4 regions of the Pseudomonas sp. 5Vm1k genome follow, and region 3 is predicted to be linked to each of the others. Evidence: predicted binding sites of a transcription regulator. Region 3 holds the regulator's gene; each other region holds the start of a gene.

Region 1 (3,524 bases), on a different contig from region 3:
TCCACATGTCTTCTTCGTGCTCGGTCCAGGTGTCTTCCAGCACGCCGCCTTCATAGGAGATGTGCAGCAAGTTGGCATCCATCGAGTACGGGGATTTCTTCTTGCCGTGGCGCTCGATCGGGATGTTGTGCTTTTCAGCGTAATCCATCAGCTTTTCACGGGAGAGCAGATCCCACTCGCGCCAAGGGGCGATCACTTTCACGCCTGGCTTGAGTGCGTAAGCGCCCAGCTCGAAACGAACCTGGTCGTTGCCCTTACCGGTGGCGCCGTGGGAAATGGCGTCAGCGCCGGTTTCGTTGGCGATTTCGATCAGGCGTTTGGCGATCAACGGACGAGCGATGGAGGTACCCAGCAGGTACTCACCTTCGTAAACGGTGTTGGCGCGGAACATCGGGAACACGAAATCACGCACGAATTCTTCGCGCAGATCGTCGATGTAGATTTCTTTTACGCCCATGGCCTGAGCCTTGGCGCGGGCCGGTTCGACCTCTTCGCCCTGACCCAGGTCAGCGGTGAAGGTCACTACTTCACAGTTATAAGTATCCTGCAGCCACTTGAGGATCACCGAAGTGTCCAGGCCGCCGGAATACGCCAGAACGACCTTGTTTACGTCCGCCATGCCATCACTCCACGGGGTTCTACGGAAAGCCGTGAAGTCTACCGCTCATACAAAATAATTTACAGTACCGCGACAGCTTATGACGACGAAGCGACAGATTCTGTCGAGCTCGCGACGAACACAACAGGTTCAGGAGGTCGCCGCAGCGCTTGCGGCAGAGGCGGATTGCGGGGCCGGTTTTTCGGTCGGAGCAACACGTTCGAGGCGCACCGCAACCCGGCGGTTTTTGGCCCGGTTGGCCGCATTGGTGTTCGGTGCCAGCGGGTAGCGCTCACCGTGGAAACGCATGGTGATCTGCGATTCCTGGACGCCATTGGCCTTGAAGAAGTCCATCACCGCCAACGCCCGGCGGCGTGACAGTTCACGGTTGGTCAGGCGATTGCCACTGTTGTCGGAGTGACCGTCGAGCTCGATGTGATTGACCGTCGGGTCGGCCTTCATGAATTCCAGCATGACCTGCAACTTGGCCTTGGCTTGAGGATCCAGATCGACGCCTTCGCCGGGGAAACCGACTTCGGATTGCTTCACCTGTTCGAAGTTCTGGGGCAACAGTTTGGCCACACAGCCCTGATAATCATTGAAGGCCTTGCTGAACTTGACCGGCAGCAGACGAACCTCAGACACCCGGCCGTCGCCCGAAGCACGCCGGATCACCGGGCTGCGACCGTCCATCAAACCACTGATCAGGCGCCCGGCCTGCACTTGCGAACTGTTGAACAGTACGTTGCCGCTGCCAATGTTTACCGAGCCCAGATTAATGTCCCCACGCCCTGGCTGCCATGGCGCAGCCGCCGCCAGCAAGGTCGCCGAACCGCCGCCGATCATCGAGTTGTAGGCTTTGAGACGAAAGATCGCCTGCTCACCCGCACGACGCACGAACTCGCCCGAACCGAAATCGGTAATCGGCTGGGTCAGGCGGCATTCGAACTTATCCCCTTCGACCATCCACTCAATGTTCTCCAGACGGGTCTGGAAAGTGAGCGCCATCGCGGGAAGGCTGGCAAACACACTGAGCAAGGCTAAATAACGCTGGCGCACGGGAGGCTCCACTGGCTTCTACTACAAAAAGACCGACACATACGTTTACGGCATACCTAATGGATATCGGAAGCTTGCTGCAAAACTTGATAGCGAGTGCCTGAGAGAGTCTTTTCCGGTAGCATTCCCCTCAGTTTGACCCGCCTGGAATCCCCTCATGTCCGACCGCCTGACCCTGCTGCGTCCCGACGACTGGCATATTCATCTTCGCGATGGTGCTGTTTTGTCCAATACCGTTGCGGATGTTGCGCGCACCTTTGGTCGCGCCATCATCATGCCCAACCTGGTACCTCCGGTGCGCAACGCCGCTGAAGCCGACGGCTATCGCCAGCGGATTCTCGCTGCACGCCCGGCCGGCAGTCGTTTCGAGCCGTTGATGGTGCTGTACCTGACCGACCGTACCCAGCCCGAAGAAATTCGTGAGGCCAAGGCCAGCGGTTTCGTTCACGCCGCCAAGCTGTACCCGGCCGGCGCCACCACCAACTCGGATTCTGGCGTCACCAGCATCGACAAGATTTTCCCGGCGATCGAGGCCATGGCCGAAGTCGGGATGCCGTTGTTGATCCACGGTGAAGTCACCCGTGGCGATGTCGACGTGTTCGATCGCGAAAAGATCTTCATCGATGAGCACATGCGTCGTGTGGTCGAGCGTTTCCCGACGCTCAAAGTGGTGTTCGAACACATCACCACCGCCGATGCCGTGCAGTTCGTCAACGCGGCCCCGGCCAACGTTGGCGCAACCATCACCGCCCATCACCTGCTGTACAACCGCAACCACATGCTGGTGGGCGGAATTCGGCCGCACTTCTACTGCCTGCCGATTCTCAAGCGCAACACGCACCAGGAAGCCCTGCTCGACGCCGCCACCAGTGGCAGCGAGAAGTTCTTCCTCGGCACCGACTCGGCGCCGCATGCCCAGCATGCAAAAGAAGCCGCTTGCGGCTGTGCCGGTTGCTACACCGCTTATGCTGCGATCGAGATGTACGCCGAGGCCTTTGAACAGCGCAATGCGCTGGACAAGCTTGAAGCCTTCGCCAGCCTCAACGGCCCGCGCTTCTATGGCCTGCCGGTGAACACCGATCGCATTACCCTGGTCCGCGAAGAGTGGACCGCCCCAACCAGCCTGCCATTTGGCGAGCTGACCGTAATCCCGCTGCGCGCCGGTGAAAAACTGCGCTGGCGCCTGCTGGAGGAACACGCGTGAGTGAAGACCATTTCGACGACGAACAGGACGGTCAAGGCGGCGGAGGCGGTCCTCGTCATCCGATGGCTGCCAGATTCCGTGGCTACCTGCCGGTTGTCGTCGACGTAGAAACCGGTGGTTTCAACTCGGCCACCGACGCCCTGCTGGAAATTGCCGCGACCACCATCGCCATGGATGAAAAAGGGTTTGTTTACCCCGATCACACCTACTTCTTTCGCGTAGAACCGTTTGAAGGCGCGAACATCGAAGCAGCCGCCCTGGAATTCACCGGGATCAAGCTCGATCACCCGCTGCGCATGGCGGTGAGTGAAGAAACCGCCCTGACCGATATCTTCCGTGGCATCCGCAAGGCCCTGAAAGCCAACGGTTGCAAACGGGCGATCCTGGTCGGGCACAACAGCAGCTTCGACCTGGGCTTCCTCAACGCCGCTGTCGCGCGCCTGGACATGAAACGCAACCCGTTTCATCCGTTCTCCAGTTTCGACACTGCAACCCTCGCTGGCCTGGCTTACGGCCAAACCGTACTGGCCAAGGCTTGCCAGGCAGCGGATATCGACTTCGACGGTCGCGAGGCTCACTCGGCTCGCTACGACACCGAGAAGACCGCCGAGCTGTTCTGCGGCATCGTCAATCGCTGGAAACAAATGGGCGGCTGGGAAGACT
Region 2 (3,524 bases), on a different contig from region 3:
TCACTCAATTCCTTGAGGTGAACACTGGCCAGGCTCGATTGCTCTGCCGCAAGCGCCGTGCTGTGGGACAAACCGGCCGCCTGGGTGACGTTCTGGTTAATGTCTTCCACCACATGCGCCTGTTGCAGGGTGGCACTGGCAATCGAGGCATTCAGCCCGTTGAGGTTGCGCAAGGCCTGGCCGATGGCGCTCAGGCTCGCACCGGCCAGGCCGGCCTGTTCAATGGTCAGTTGCGACGCGCGGCTGCTGTCGCCGATCACCTTGACCGCCGCTTCGGAATGGTTTTGCAGGCGTTCGATCATTGCCTGGATTTCCGCTGTGGACTTCTGGGTGCGCTGCGCGAGCAAACGTACCTCATCGGCCACCACCGCAAAGCCGCGACCTTGTTCGCCGGCCCGGGCGGCTTCAATGGCGGCGTTGAGCGCCAGCAGGTTGGTTTGCTCGGCAATCGAGCGGATCACTTCCAGCACGCTGCCGATCTGGGTGCTTTCGGCGGCCAGGGTGCGAATCACTTCGACCGCTTGATCGATGGTCCCGGAGAGTTTATCGATCTGCTGCAAGCTGCCATCAATGTTGACCTGGCCTTGCTGGGCCTGGGACTCGGCGTCACGCATTTCGCTGGCCGCGTGCTCGGCGTTCTTGGCCACATCCTGCACGCCGTAGGTCACTTCGTTGATCGCGGTCGCCACCAGTTCCATTTGCTGGGACTGCTGTTGACTGCGTTGCTGAGCCTGCACGGCGTCGTTGCCCAGGTCGCTGGACGACTGGCCCAAAGCGCTGGCGGAGACCTGCAACTGACTGATAACCAGACGCAACTTGGCGGTGAAGGCGTTGAAGTGTCGCGCCAGTTGCGTGACTTCGTCCTGGCCATGGGTATCAAGGCTGCGGGTCAGGTCGCTTTCGCCGCTGGCAATGTTGGCCATGGCGTTCACGGTTTCCTGCAGCGGACGCACGATGCTGCGGGCAATCATGATCACCAGCAGCGCCATGATCAGCGCAATCACCACGCCGATAAACGAGGCTTTCCAGACTTGGCCGTAGAACTCGGCTTGCATGTCATCGATGTACACGCCCGAACCGATCACCCAGCCCCAAGGCTCGAACAACTTGACGTAGGAGGTTTTTTCCACCGGCGCACTGGCGCCCGGTTTCGGCCAACGGTAATCAACCATGCCGGCACCCTTGGCCTTGGCGATGATCACCATTTCGTTGAACAGCGCAAAACCGTCCGGGTCGCGGATGCCCGACAGGTTCTGGCCTTCGAGTTTCGGGTTGGCCGGGTGCATGATCATCACCGGCGTCAGGTCGTTGATCCAGAAGTAGTCGTTCTGGTCATAGCGCAGGCCGCGAACCACCGTCAGGGCTTGTTTTTGCGCGGCCTCACGGGTCAGAGTGCCGGCCGTTTCCAAGTCATGGTAGTAGTTGAGAATGCCACTGGCGGTCTGCACCACATGCTGGGTTTTCTGGGCCTTGGCGTGATACAGATCGTCGTGAATCTGTTTGAGCATCAACATGCCCAACGTCAATAACATCACGATGGCCACGATCAAGATGAGCCACAAGCGTCGGCTGATCGACACACTGCGCAAGCTGTTCATAACGCTGTCACTCCAGATTCTTTTTCTTGTAAAAAATGATCGCCAGCATCCAACCACACTTTGCCGATCGGGCATATCAGACCGAAGTCCAATGACATGGCGGCGTAAACGGAGCTTGTCTGATAGGATTTCGGCCTCGCGCGGAAAAACCTGAATCCAAGTTGATTTTTCACGAGATTTTTACGGTTTCGTAGGGATCCTGTGCGCGCGGAACTTCAGCTACGCTGAGCGCAGTGAACGTATTAAAAATACTAACGGGGCATGCCTTGACGCATAGCCTTTGGGGGATTGATGGATCTTTGGACGGCCTTTCAGGCATTGATTCTTGGAGTTGTAGAAGGGCTGACGGAGTTTTTGCCCATTTCCAGTACCGGGCACCAGATAATTGTCGCGGACTTGCTCAACTTCGGTGGTGAACGGGCGATCGCGTTCAATATCATCATCCAGTTGGGCGCGATCCTTGCGGTGGTCTGGGAGTTTCGTCGCAAAATCCTCGACGTGGTCACCGGCTTGCCGACCCAGCCGAGTGCGCGTCGCTTTACCGCCAACTTGCTGATTGCCTTCATGCCGGCCGTGGTCTTGGGGGTGATTTTTTCCGATTTGATTCACCAGTACCTGTTCAACCCGATTACGGTGGCAGCTGCGTTGGTCGTGGGCGGGATCATCATGCTGTGGGCCGAGAAACGTCAGCATGAAGTGCATGCCGAAACGGTCGACCAGATCACTTGGCAGGACGCGTTGAAAGTCGGTTTTGCCCAGTGCCTGGCGATGATTCCGGGAACATCGCGTTCCGGCTCGACGATCATTGGCGGCCTGCTGTTCGGGCTGTCGCGTAAAACCGCTACCGAGTTCTCGTTTTTCCTGGCCATGCCGACCATGGTCGCGGCGGCGGTGTATTCGGGGTTCAAGTACCGTCATTTGTTCGTGCCGGCAGACTTCCCGGTGTTTGCCGTCGGCTTCATCACGGCCTTCATCTTCGCGATGATCGCGGTCAAGGCACTGCTCAAGTTCATTGCCAGCCACAGCTATGCGGCGTTTGCCTGGTATCGCATTGCGTTCGGTCTGGTGATCCTGGCGACCTGGCAGTTCGGTTGGGTTGATTGGGCCGCTGCCAAGCCATGAGTGATTCCGGCGCGCGGTACAACCCCGGACGCAAGTCCGGGGGCGAACTCCAGCATCCACGCTTGAAACTGCTGGCGTTCGCTGTCCTCTGCGCGCTGCCGCTGTATGGCTCGCTGGTGTTGTGGCTGCGCAGGGTGTCAGTGATTCCGCTGGCCGCTTACGGAGTGGTCAGCGTGATCGCGTTTTTCCTTTACTGGAGCGACAAACGCAAGGCCCGAGCCGATACCTGGCGCACCCCGGAAAACGTTTTGCACGCCGTGGAACTGGCCGGTGGCTGGCCGGGCGCGTTGTTGGCCCAGCAAGTGTTTCGGCACAAGACCCGCAAAGTCTCGTTTCAACTGGTGTTCTGGCTCATCGTGCTGCTGCATCAGGTGTTCTGGATCGACCAGTTGTTCCTTGGCGCGCACCTATTCGCGCTGTTCTAGAGCAACAGTCCGACCTGGGTGCGCTTGGGCAATTTGCTCACCACCAGTTGGTGGGAACGTTGCAGCAAGGCTTGCAGTTCTTCGGCGCCCAGCGGGTAGGGCGTCTGCATGATGATCCATTGCGCCCGGGCCAGGTATGGCGCCGGGTGAATGCCCGGTCGGTCGCAATGACCGAGAAACAGATCCTTGTCGACCTTGAACGCCAGGGAATCGCCCCGCAGGTTCTGCAGCGCAAACATCTTGTTTCCGGCAATCGAAAACACCCGCACGCCACCCCATTTGTAATCCTCCCGCGCACCGGGCAGCGTCAGGCAAAACTGTGCGACATCCGCTTCGCTCATGCGTCCAGCCTTCATATCAATCGGTCCCCACAGGCATT
Region 3 (3,524 bases):
GCGGTGACCGGCGGCAAAGGTGGCGTCGGGAAGACTAACGTGTCAGTGAACTTGTCCCTGGCTCTAGCTGAGCTCGGCCGGCGCGTCATGCTGCTGGATGCCGATCTGGGGCTGGCGAACGTCGACGTTCTGCTGGGACTGACTCCCAAACGTACCCTGGCCGACGTTATCGAAGGCCGCTGCGAGCTGCGCGACGTTCTGTTGCAGGGCCCCGGCGGTATTCGTATCGTCCCGGCCGCGTCCGGCACCCAGAGCATGGTTCATCTGAGCCCGGCCCAACACGCCGGCCTGATCCAGGCTTTCAGCGATATCGGCGACAACCTCGACGTATTGGTGATCGACACCGCTGCGGGTATTGGTGACTCGGTAGTCAGTTTTGTCCGCGCCGCCCAGGAAGTGTTGCTGGTGGTCTGCGACGAGCCGACCTCCATCACTGACGCCTATGCCCTGATCAAGTTGCTGAACCGCGATTACGGCATGAACCGCTTCCGCGTCCTGGCCAACATGGCCCAGAGCCCGCAAGAAGGTCGCAACCTGTTCGCCAAGTTGACCAAGGTCACAGACCGCTTCCTCGACGTCGCCTTACAATACGTCGGCGCCGTGCCTTATGACGAAAGCGTGCGCAAGGCCGTGCAGAAGCAACGCGCCGTCTACGAAGCCTTTCCACGCTCCAAGTGCGCCCTGGCGTTCAAGGCGATTGCGCAGAAGGTCGACACCTGGCCGCTGCCGGCGAACCCGCGCGGGCACCTGGAATTTTTCGTCGAGCGTCTCGTGCAACAGACCGCAGGACCCGTCCTATGACAGCCAGTGGCTACAACCTCTACAAGAAATCGGCACGTGATGCGCAATACGAGCTGATCGAGCGTTACGCGCCACTGGTCAAACGCATTGCTTACCACTTGCTGGCGCGTTTGCCGGCCAGTGTCCAGGTGGAAGACCTGATCCAGGCCGGGATGATTGGCCTGCTTGAAGTGTCGACCAAATACGACGCCAGCAAAGGCGCGAGTTTCGAAACGTACGCGGGCATTCGAATCCGTGGCGCGATGCTCGATGAAGTACGCAAGGGGGACTGGGCACCACGTTCGGTCCACCGCAATACCCGCATGGTCAGCGACGCAATTCGCTCGATTGAAGCTAAAACCGGCCGTGATGCTAAAGATCACGAGGTTGCGGCCGAACTCCAATTGAGTCTCGACGATTATTACGGGATTTTGAACGATACCTTGGGCAGCCGCCTGTTCAGTTTCGACGACCTTTTGCAGGACGGCGAACACGAAGGGCTGCACGAGGATGGCGCCAGTGCTCATCTGGAGCCGTCACGCGATCTGGAAGATGAACGCTTCCAGGCTGCATTGGCGGACGCGATTGCCAATTTGCCGGAGCGTGAGCGACTGGTGTTGGCGCTGTACTACGACGAAGAGCTGAACCTCAAGGAAATCGGTGAAGTCCTTGGCGTCAGTGAATCGCGTGTCAGCCAGTTACACAGCCAGTGCGCGGCCCGTTTGCGGGGGCGTTTGGGGGAGTGGCGAGCGCGCTGAAGGCAGTGTGGGGACACTGCGAACGAGGCTGGTGTGGTGTTGAACTGCAGCGGTCTCGATCTGTTGTGCTCCAGACAGTCATTTGAGTGCTTTGCCGGATTGATTGAAATGGCGCGTCCAGGTGCTGGGCGCGTTTAAGACTGCTTGGAGGTCGAATTGGACAAGAACATGAAAATCCTCATCGTTGATGACTTCTCAACGATGCGGCGGATCATTAAAAACCTGTTGCGTGACCTTGGGTTCACCAACACGGTCGAGGCTGACGATGGCACTACTGCCATTCCGGTTCTCAACAGCGGCAGCATCGACTTTCTGGTAACAGACTGGAACATGCCTGGCATGACCGGTATCGACCTGCTGCGCCACGTGCGCGCCGATGAAAAACTCAAGCACTTGCCAGTGCTGATGGTGACCGCTGAAGCCAAGCGCGAACAGATCATCGAAGCGGCCCAGGCCGGTGTTAACGGCTATGTGGTCAAACCCTTCACGGCCCAGGCGTTGAAAGAAAAAATCGAGAAGATTTTCGAACGCATCGGTTGAGCAACTGCGCCACGGGGGAGCTATGGAGCATAACGAATCTTCACAGGGCGATTTTGAATCGACCCTGAAAAAACATGCGGTCGAATTGGTCGAAAGCCTTGAAAAAGGCAGGTTCGGCGACGCTGTGCAACTGATCCATGAGCTCAACCAGACCCGTGACCGCGGCCTGTACCAGGAAGTGGGCAAGCTCACTCGTGAGCTGCATAGCGCGATCGTCAATTTCCAGATTGACCCAAACATGCCGCAAGCCGAGGAAGTCTCGCAGATCACGGACGCCACCGAGCGTCTGGGTTATGTGGTCAAGCTCACCGAGGCCGCTGCCAACCGCACCATGGACCTGGTGGAAAACGCCACACCGCTGGTCAATGGCCTGAGCCAGGAAGCCCAGGCGTTGAGCACCGACTGGGGACGGTTCATGCGTCGCGAAGTCGGGGCTGAAGAGTTTCGCGAGCTGGCGCGGCGGGTCGACGGTTTCCTGACACGCAGCAGCGAAGACAATCGCACGGTGTCGAGCAACCTGAACGACATTCTGCTGGCTCAGGATTACCAGGACCTCACCGGTCAAGTGATCAAGCGCGTGACCCAATTGGTCACCGAAGTTGAAAGCAACCTGCTCAAGCTCGTGCTCATGGCCAGTCAGGTAGACCGCTTTGCGGGTATCGAACATGACCGTGAAGCGATGCTGGCTGAAAAAGATCCGCAAAAACATCTCTCGCAGGGTGAAGGTCCGCAGATTCATGCCGATAAAAGAGAAGATGTTGTGTCCGGTCAGGACGATGTGGACGATTTGTTATCCAGCCTGGGATTTTAGAGTTTTAGAATTTTAGGTTTTTTAGGTTTTTAGACCTTAGGAGCACCCCCTTAATGAGCTTCGGCGCCGATGAAGAGATCCTTCAGGATTTCCTGGTTGAGGCCGGCGAGATTCTAGAGCAACTGTCCGAACAGCTGGTCGAGCTGGAAAGCCGACCTGATGATGCGGACTTGCTCAATGCAATTTTTCGCGGTTTTCACACTGTAAAAGGGGGCGCCGGCTTCCTCCAGCTCAATGAACTGGTGGAGTGCTGTCACATCGCCGAGAACGTGTTCGACATCCTGCGCAAGGGTGAACGACGCGTCGACTCGGAACTGATGGACGTGGTTCTCGAAGCGCTGGATGCGGTGAACGGCATGTTCACCGAAGTCCGCGAACGCAGCCCGATCACGGCTGCCACTCCGCAATTGCTTGAAGCCTTGGCCCGTCTGGCCGAGCCACAAACCGCCGATACAGCAGCCCCGGTTGCTGAAGCGGTGGAACCGACCGCTGAAAGCGAGTCGGGCGACATCACCGATAACGAATTCGAACAACTGCTGGACTCGCTGAACGCCGTCAAGGCTCAGGCAGAAGCGCCGGTAGCTGCGCCAGCCCCGAGCAGCAATGCTGCGGCCAGCGACGAAATCACCGACGCC
Region 4 (3,524 bases), on a different contig from region 3:
ACCGCCGCCTTCGTCGTCATAGACCACGTAGACCGCATCCTTGTTATGGCCCAGTTCACCGAACAACGCCTCGAGCGCCGGGTGCGGCGGCATCAGGCCCGGCGCGGGCGGCTGACCCAGTTGCGTGCGTTTCGGATCGACAAAACGCGCACCGGGCAGATGCCCTTCGGCATAGCGGGCGCTGCTGGTCAGGTCCACCAGAATCAGTTCGCGGGAGTCGAGACGCGGGAGCAAGTCGCTCGGCTCGATCACCAGCGGCAAGCCAGAGAAGTCAGACATGTGAGGTCTCCAGAGCACAAAGGGAGGGATTGTAGCGCAGCCTTATTGGCCGCGGGTGCTAAAGCTATGCAGCGCTTTTTCAATGCACTGCCCGGTTTTACCGAAGGCTTGCACGGTGATTTCCGAGAACGGCCCGCCGCCCTGGTCCGCCACAACGACCATGATCACCCGGCCATTGTTGACCAGTGAGCGCAGCAACAGGTGTTCGCCACCAAACTGCGCGCGCAGGCTGGCCGGCAGCAGAGCCGAAAACTGGGCATTGTTGGCTGGCGTAATACGCACCTGGGCCTGTTGCGAGAGCAAGCGTTGCAGCACGCTGCTCTGGCTGACCAAAAAATTCAGGCCGGCGGCTTCTTTCGGCAATCCGGCGGTCTGGTGCACCCGCAGATTGGCGTGGGTGCGGTCGGCCATCAGGATCATCACCCGACGCATGCCGCAGGCAACCAGCGCATCCCGCGCCGAAGTGGTCAGATGCATCGCGTTGGTGAAACGACTCGGCTCCACCAGCAGTTCGGCGCATTGTTTGCGCCACTTGGTCAGGTCTTCAGCGGTTGGTGCCGGGGCTGGCAGCAAACCGGCGTGGACCCGGTTCATGCCCCACGGCCAAAGCAGCGAAACCGCCGGGTGCCAGAGGTCGGGCATGGCGTGTTGACGGGCGCTGTTGGCGGCCTGTTGGTGCAACTGTTGCTGCACCTCATCCATCGATATTTGCAGGTAAAGGCTGGTCAGGTATTGCCAGCGCTGACTGTGCGGGCAGTCCCAGGCCTGTTGCGCCGACAGCGCCAGACCGTTGGCCAGTAGCACGGTGTTGGCCGGTTGGTTGAGCCAGCGGCGCAGTGTCGGATCGTCGTCGAGGCGGTTCTGCTGGCGCAGCGGGTGATCGCTGTCCCGGGCAATGCGCAGGACTTTCACCAGCTCCCGCTGCTCGTTCAACAGCAGGCGATAACCCTGCTGCACCCAGATCGGCAACCGCCAGATGTCCACCAGTGCCAGGCAGATGTCCAGCAGGCGTACGCCGAACAACTGCTTTTCAACTTTGCGCGCCGACTCACCTTTATGGATGACCCGCAGTTCCCATTCTTCGAGCAAGTGCGGATGAGTCAGTGCCATCGGCCACAGCGGCGAGAGAAACAGCAGGCTGCCCCAGTGAATGTCCTGCCACAGTCGCGCCAGGCGATTGGCGAAAAAACCGTTGGCCTGTTGCGTCGCGTGCTGGCTGATCAGTTGCAACTGGCGCAGGGCTGTCGGGATTTCGGACTGAGGTTCGGCGGGCAGACGCGCGAGCAGTTCTTCGGTGCGTTTCAACCCGAGGCGATTGAGCGCCACGTCGAGGTTTTCCGCAGGCTCGGTCATGCTGCCGTGGGTGTGGCGGTTGGCTTCGCGAATCACGCTCAAGGCCAGGGCCGGGCTTTCCTGCATCAATTCGGCAATGTCGCGCAGCGAGCTGCGGTTATTGCGAATGGCTGAGCAGACGCGGTCATGACTCTCTTGCGGAACCGGCAGGCGCACGCCATCGAGAAGCTTGACCCAGCCTTCGAGAGTGGTCGGTTTTGGAGTTGGAACGTTCGTTTCGTTAGCCATGGCTGGACGGGATCATCATTGGCTGTAAACACGCCCGGCGCGGGCTAAATTGGCTTTTCGCCTGAACTGGCTATAGTCTGGCGCAGTTTTGCCGATAAGTAGAAGAAGAGATTTTTTAACTTCCGAATATGACCTTGAACCCGACTCAGTAAGTGCTCTCCTACCTATGGCTAAATTAATCGGCATCATCGTCGTATTCGCGAGCGTGCTCGGCGGATACGTGCTCTCCCATGGCAAAATTGCCGCCCTGATTCAGCCCTTCGAGGTGATGATCATCGGTGGTGCGGCCCTTGGCGCATTCCTGCAGGCCAACCCCGGTTACATGACCATGCACGTGCTCAAGAAATCCTTGGGCATGTTCAGTTCGCGCTTCACCCACACCTTCTACCTTGAAGTGCTGGGCCTGATCTACGAGATCCTCAACAAGAGCCGCCGCGAAGGCATGATGGCCATCGAAGGCGACATCGAAGATGCCTCTGCGAGCCCGATTTTTGCCAAGTACCCAGCGGTTTTGAAAGACGAGCGCATGACCGCGTTCATCTGCGATTACCTGCGCATCATGTCCTCCGGCAACATGGCTCCCCATGAGCTGGAAGGCCTGTTCGACATGGAACTCTACAGCCTCAAGGAAGACCTGGAGCACCCGTCCCACGCGGTGAACGGCATCGCCGACGCCATGCCGGGTTTCGGTATCGTCGCGGCGGTACTCGGTATCGTGGTGACCATGGCCTCCCTGGGCGAGGGCGACCAGAAATCCATCGGCTTGCACGTCGGTGCGGCACTGGTTGGTACCTTCTTCGGTATTCTCGCGGCCTACGGTTTCTTCGGCCCGCTGGCGCATTCCCTGGCCCACGATGCCAAGGAAGAACTGAACGTCTACGAAGCCATCAAGGCCTCGTTGGTGGCGTCGGCTTCCGGCATGCCGCCTTCGCTGGCGGTGGAGTTCGGGCGCAAGGTTCTGTACCCGGCGCACCGTCCTAGCTTCGCTGAGCTGGAACAAGCGGTTCGCGGTCGCTAAGTCATGGAAAATAATCAGCCGATAATCATCAAGCGCGTCAAGCGCATTGCCGGCGGGCATCACGGGGGCGCCTGGAAAATCGCCTTCGCTGACTTCGCGACGGCGATGATGGCGTTCTTCCTGGTGTTGTGGCTGCTGTCCACCGCCACGCCAGAACAGAAGATCGCCATTGCCGGTTACTTCAAAGACCCGGTCGGCTTCTCCGAAAGCGGCACGCCGTACATCATTGATCTGGGCGGCACACCGACCCTGGCACCGGAAAACACCCTCAACCCCGAGGTGAAATCCCAGCCGCAACCGGACAAGGTCACCGTCGATACCGATCAGGTCGAAGGCATGGCCGAACAGGTCGAGAAAGAACGCCTGGAACTGTTGCTGCAAGAACTGCAGAACAAGGTCGATGAGAACCCGCAGTTGCAGAAGTTCAAGGACCAGATTCTGTTCGAAATCACACCGAACGGTTTGCGCATTCAGATCATGGACGCGGACAACCGGCCGATGTTCGACTCGGGCAGTGCGCGTCTGAAGCCGTACTTCGAAGACATCCTGCTGGCCATGGCTGACACCATCAAAGCGGTGCCGAACAAGATCAGCATCAGCGGTCACACCGACGCCAAGCCGTACTCGGGCACCGGCGATTTCGGTA

The links. Region 3 encodes FliA, which starts transcription of late flagellar genes. Its sites were predicted from a motif close to CTAAAGTTTNNNNNNNNNNNGCCGNTAA; they were not measured.
Region 1: the regulator FliA is predicted to act here: its motif matches at 1,721-1,748, upstream of ACWIKB_RS14885 (flagellar protein MotY).
Region 2: the regulator FliA is predicted to act here: its motif matches at 1,726-1,753, upstream of ACWIKB_RS03880 (methyl-accepting chemotaxis protein).
Region 4: the regulator FliA is predicted to act here: its motif matches at 1,931-1,958, upstream of motA (flagellar motor stator protein MotA).

The regions. Positions count from the first base shown of each region.
Region 1 covers NZ_JBSPCZ010000006.1:327,197-330,720, forward strand. The annotation lists gene ACWIKB_RS14880 (argininosuccinate synthase) at 1-619, opposite strand, end outside; gene ACWIKB_RS14885 (flagellar protein MotY) at 749-1,657, opposite strand; gene pyrC (dihydroorotase) at 1,815-2,861, shown strand; gene rnt (ribonuclease T) at 2,858-3,524, shown strand, end outside.
Region 2 covers NZ_JBSPCZ010000002.1:7,454-10,977, forward strand. The annotation lists gene ACWIKB_RS03880 (methyl-accepting chemotaxis protein) at 1-1,598, opposite strand, end outside; gene ACWIKB_RS03885 (undecaprenyl-diphosphate phosphatase) at 1,890-2,720, shown strand; gene ACWIKB_RS03890 (DUF1294 domain-containing protein) at 2,717-3,145, shown strand; gene ACWIKB_RS03895 (MmcQ/YjbR family DNA-binding protein) at 3,142-3,501, opposite strand; gene ACWIKB_RS03900 (LysR substrate-binding domain-containing protein) at 3,498-3,524, opposite strand, start outside.
Region 3 covers NZ_JBSPCZ010000005.1:131,908-135,431, forward strand. The annotation lists gene fleN (flagellar synthesis regulator FleN) at 1-801, shown strand, start outside; gene fliA (RNA polymerase sigma factor FliA) at 798-1,538, shown strand; gene ACWIKB_RS11980 (chemotaxis response regulator CheY) at 1,707-2,078, shown strand; gene ACWIKB_RS11985 (protein phosphatase CheZ) at 2,101-2,889, shown strand; gene ACWIKB_RS11990 (chemotaxis protein CheA) at 2,943-3,524, shown strand, end outside.
Region 4 covers NZ_JBSPCZ010000004.1:213,554-217,077, reverse strand. The annotation lists gene ACWIKB_RS10170 (rhodanese-like domain-containing protein) at 1-279, opposite strand, end outside; gene ACWIKB_RS10165 (HDOD domain-containing protein) at 322-1,860, opposite strand; gene motA (flagellar motor stator protein MotA) at 2,027-2,878, shown strand; gene motB (flagellar motor protein MotB) at 2,882-3,524, shown strand, end outside.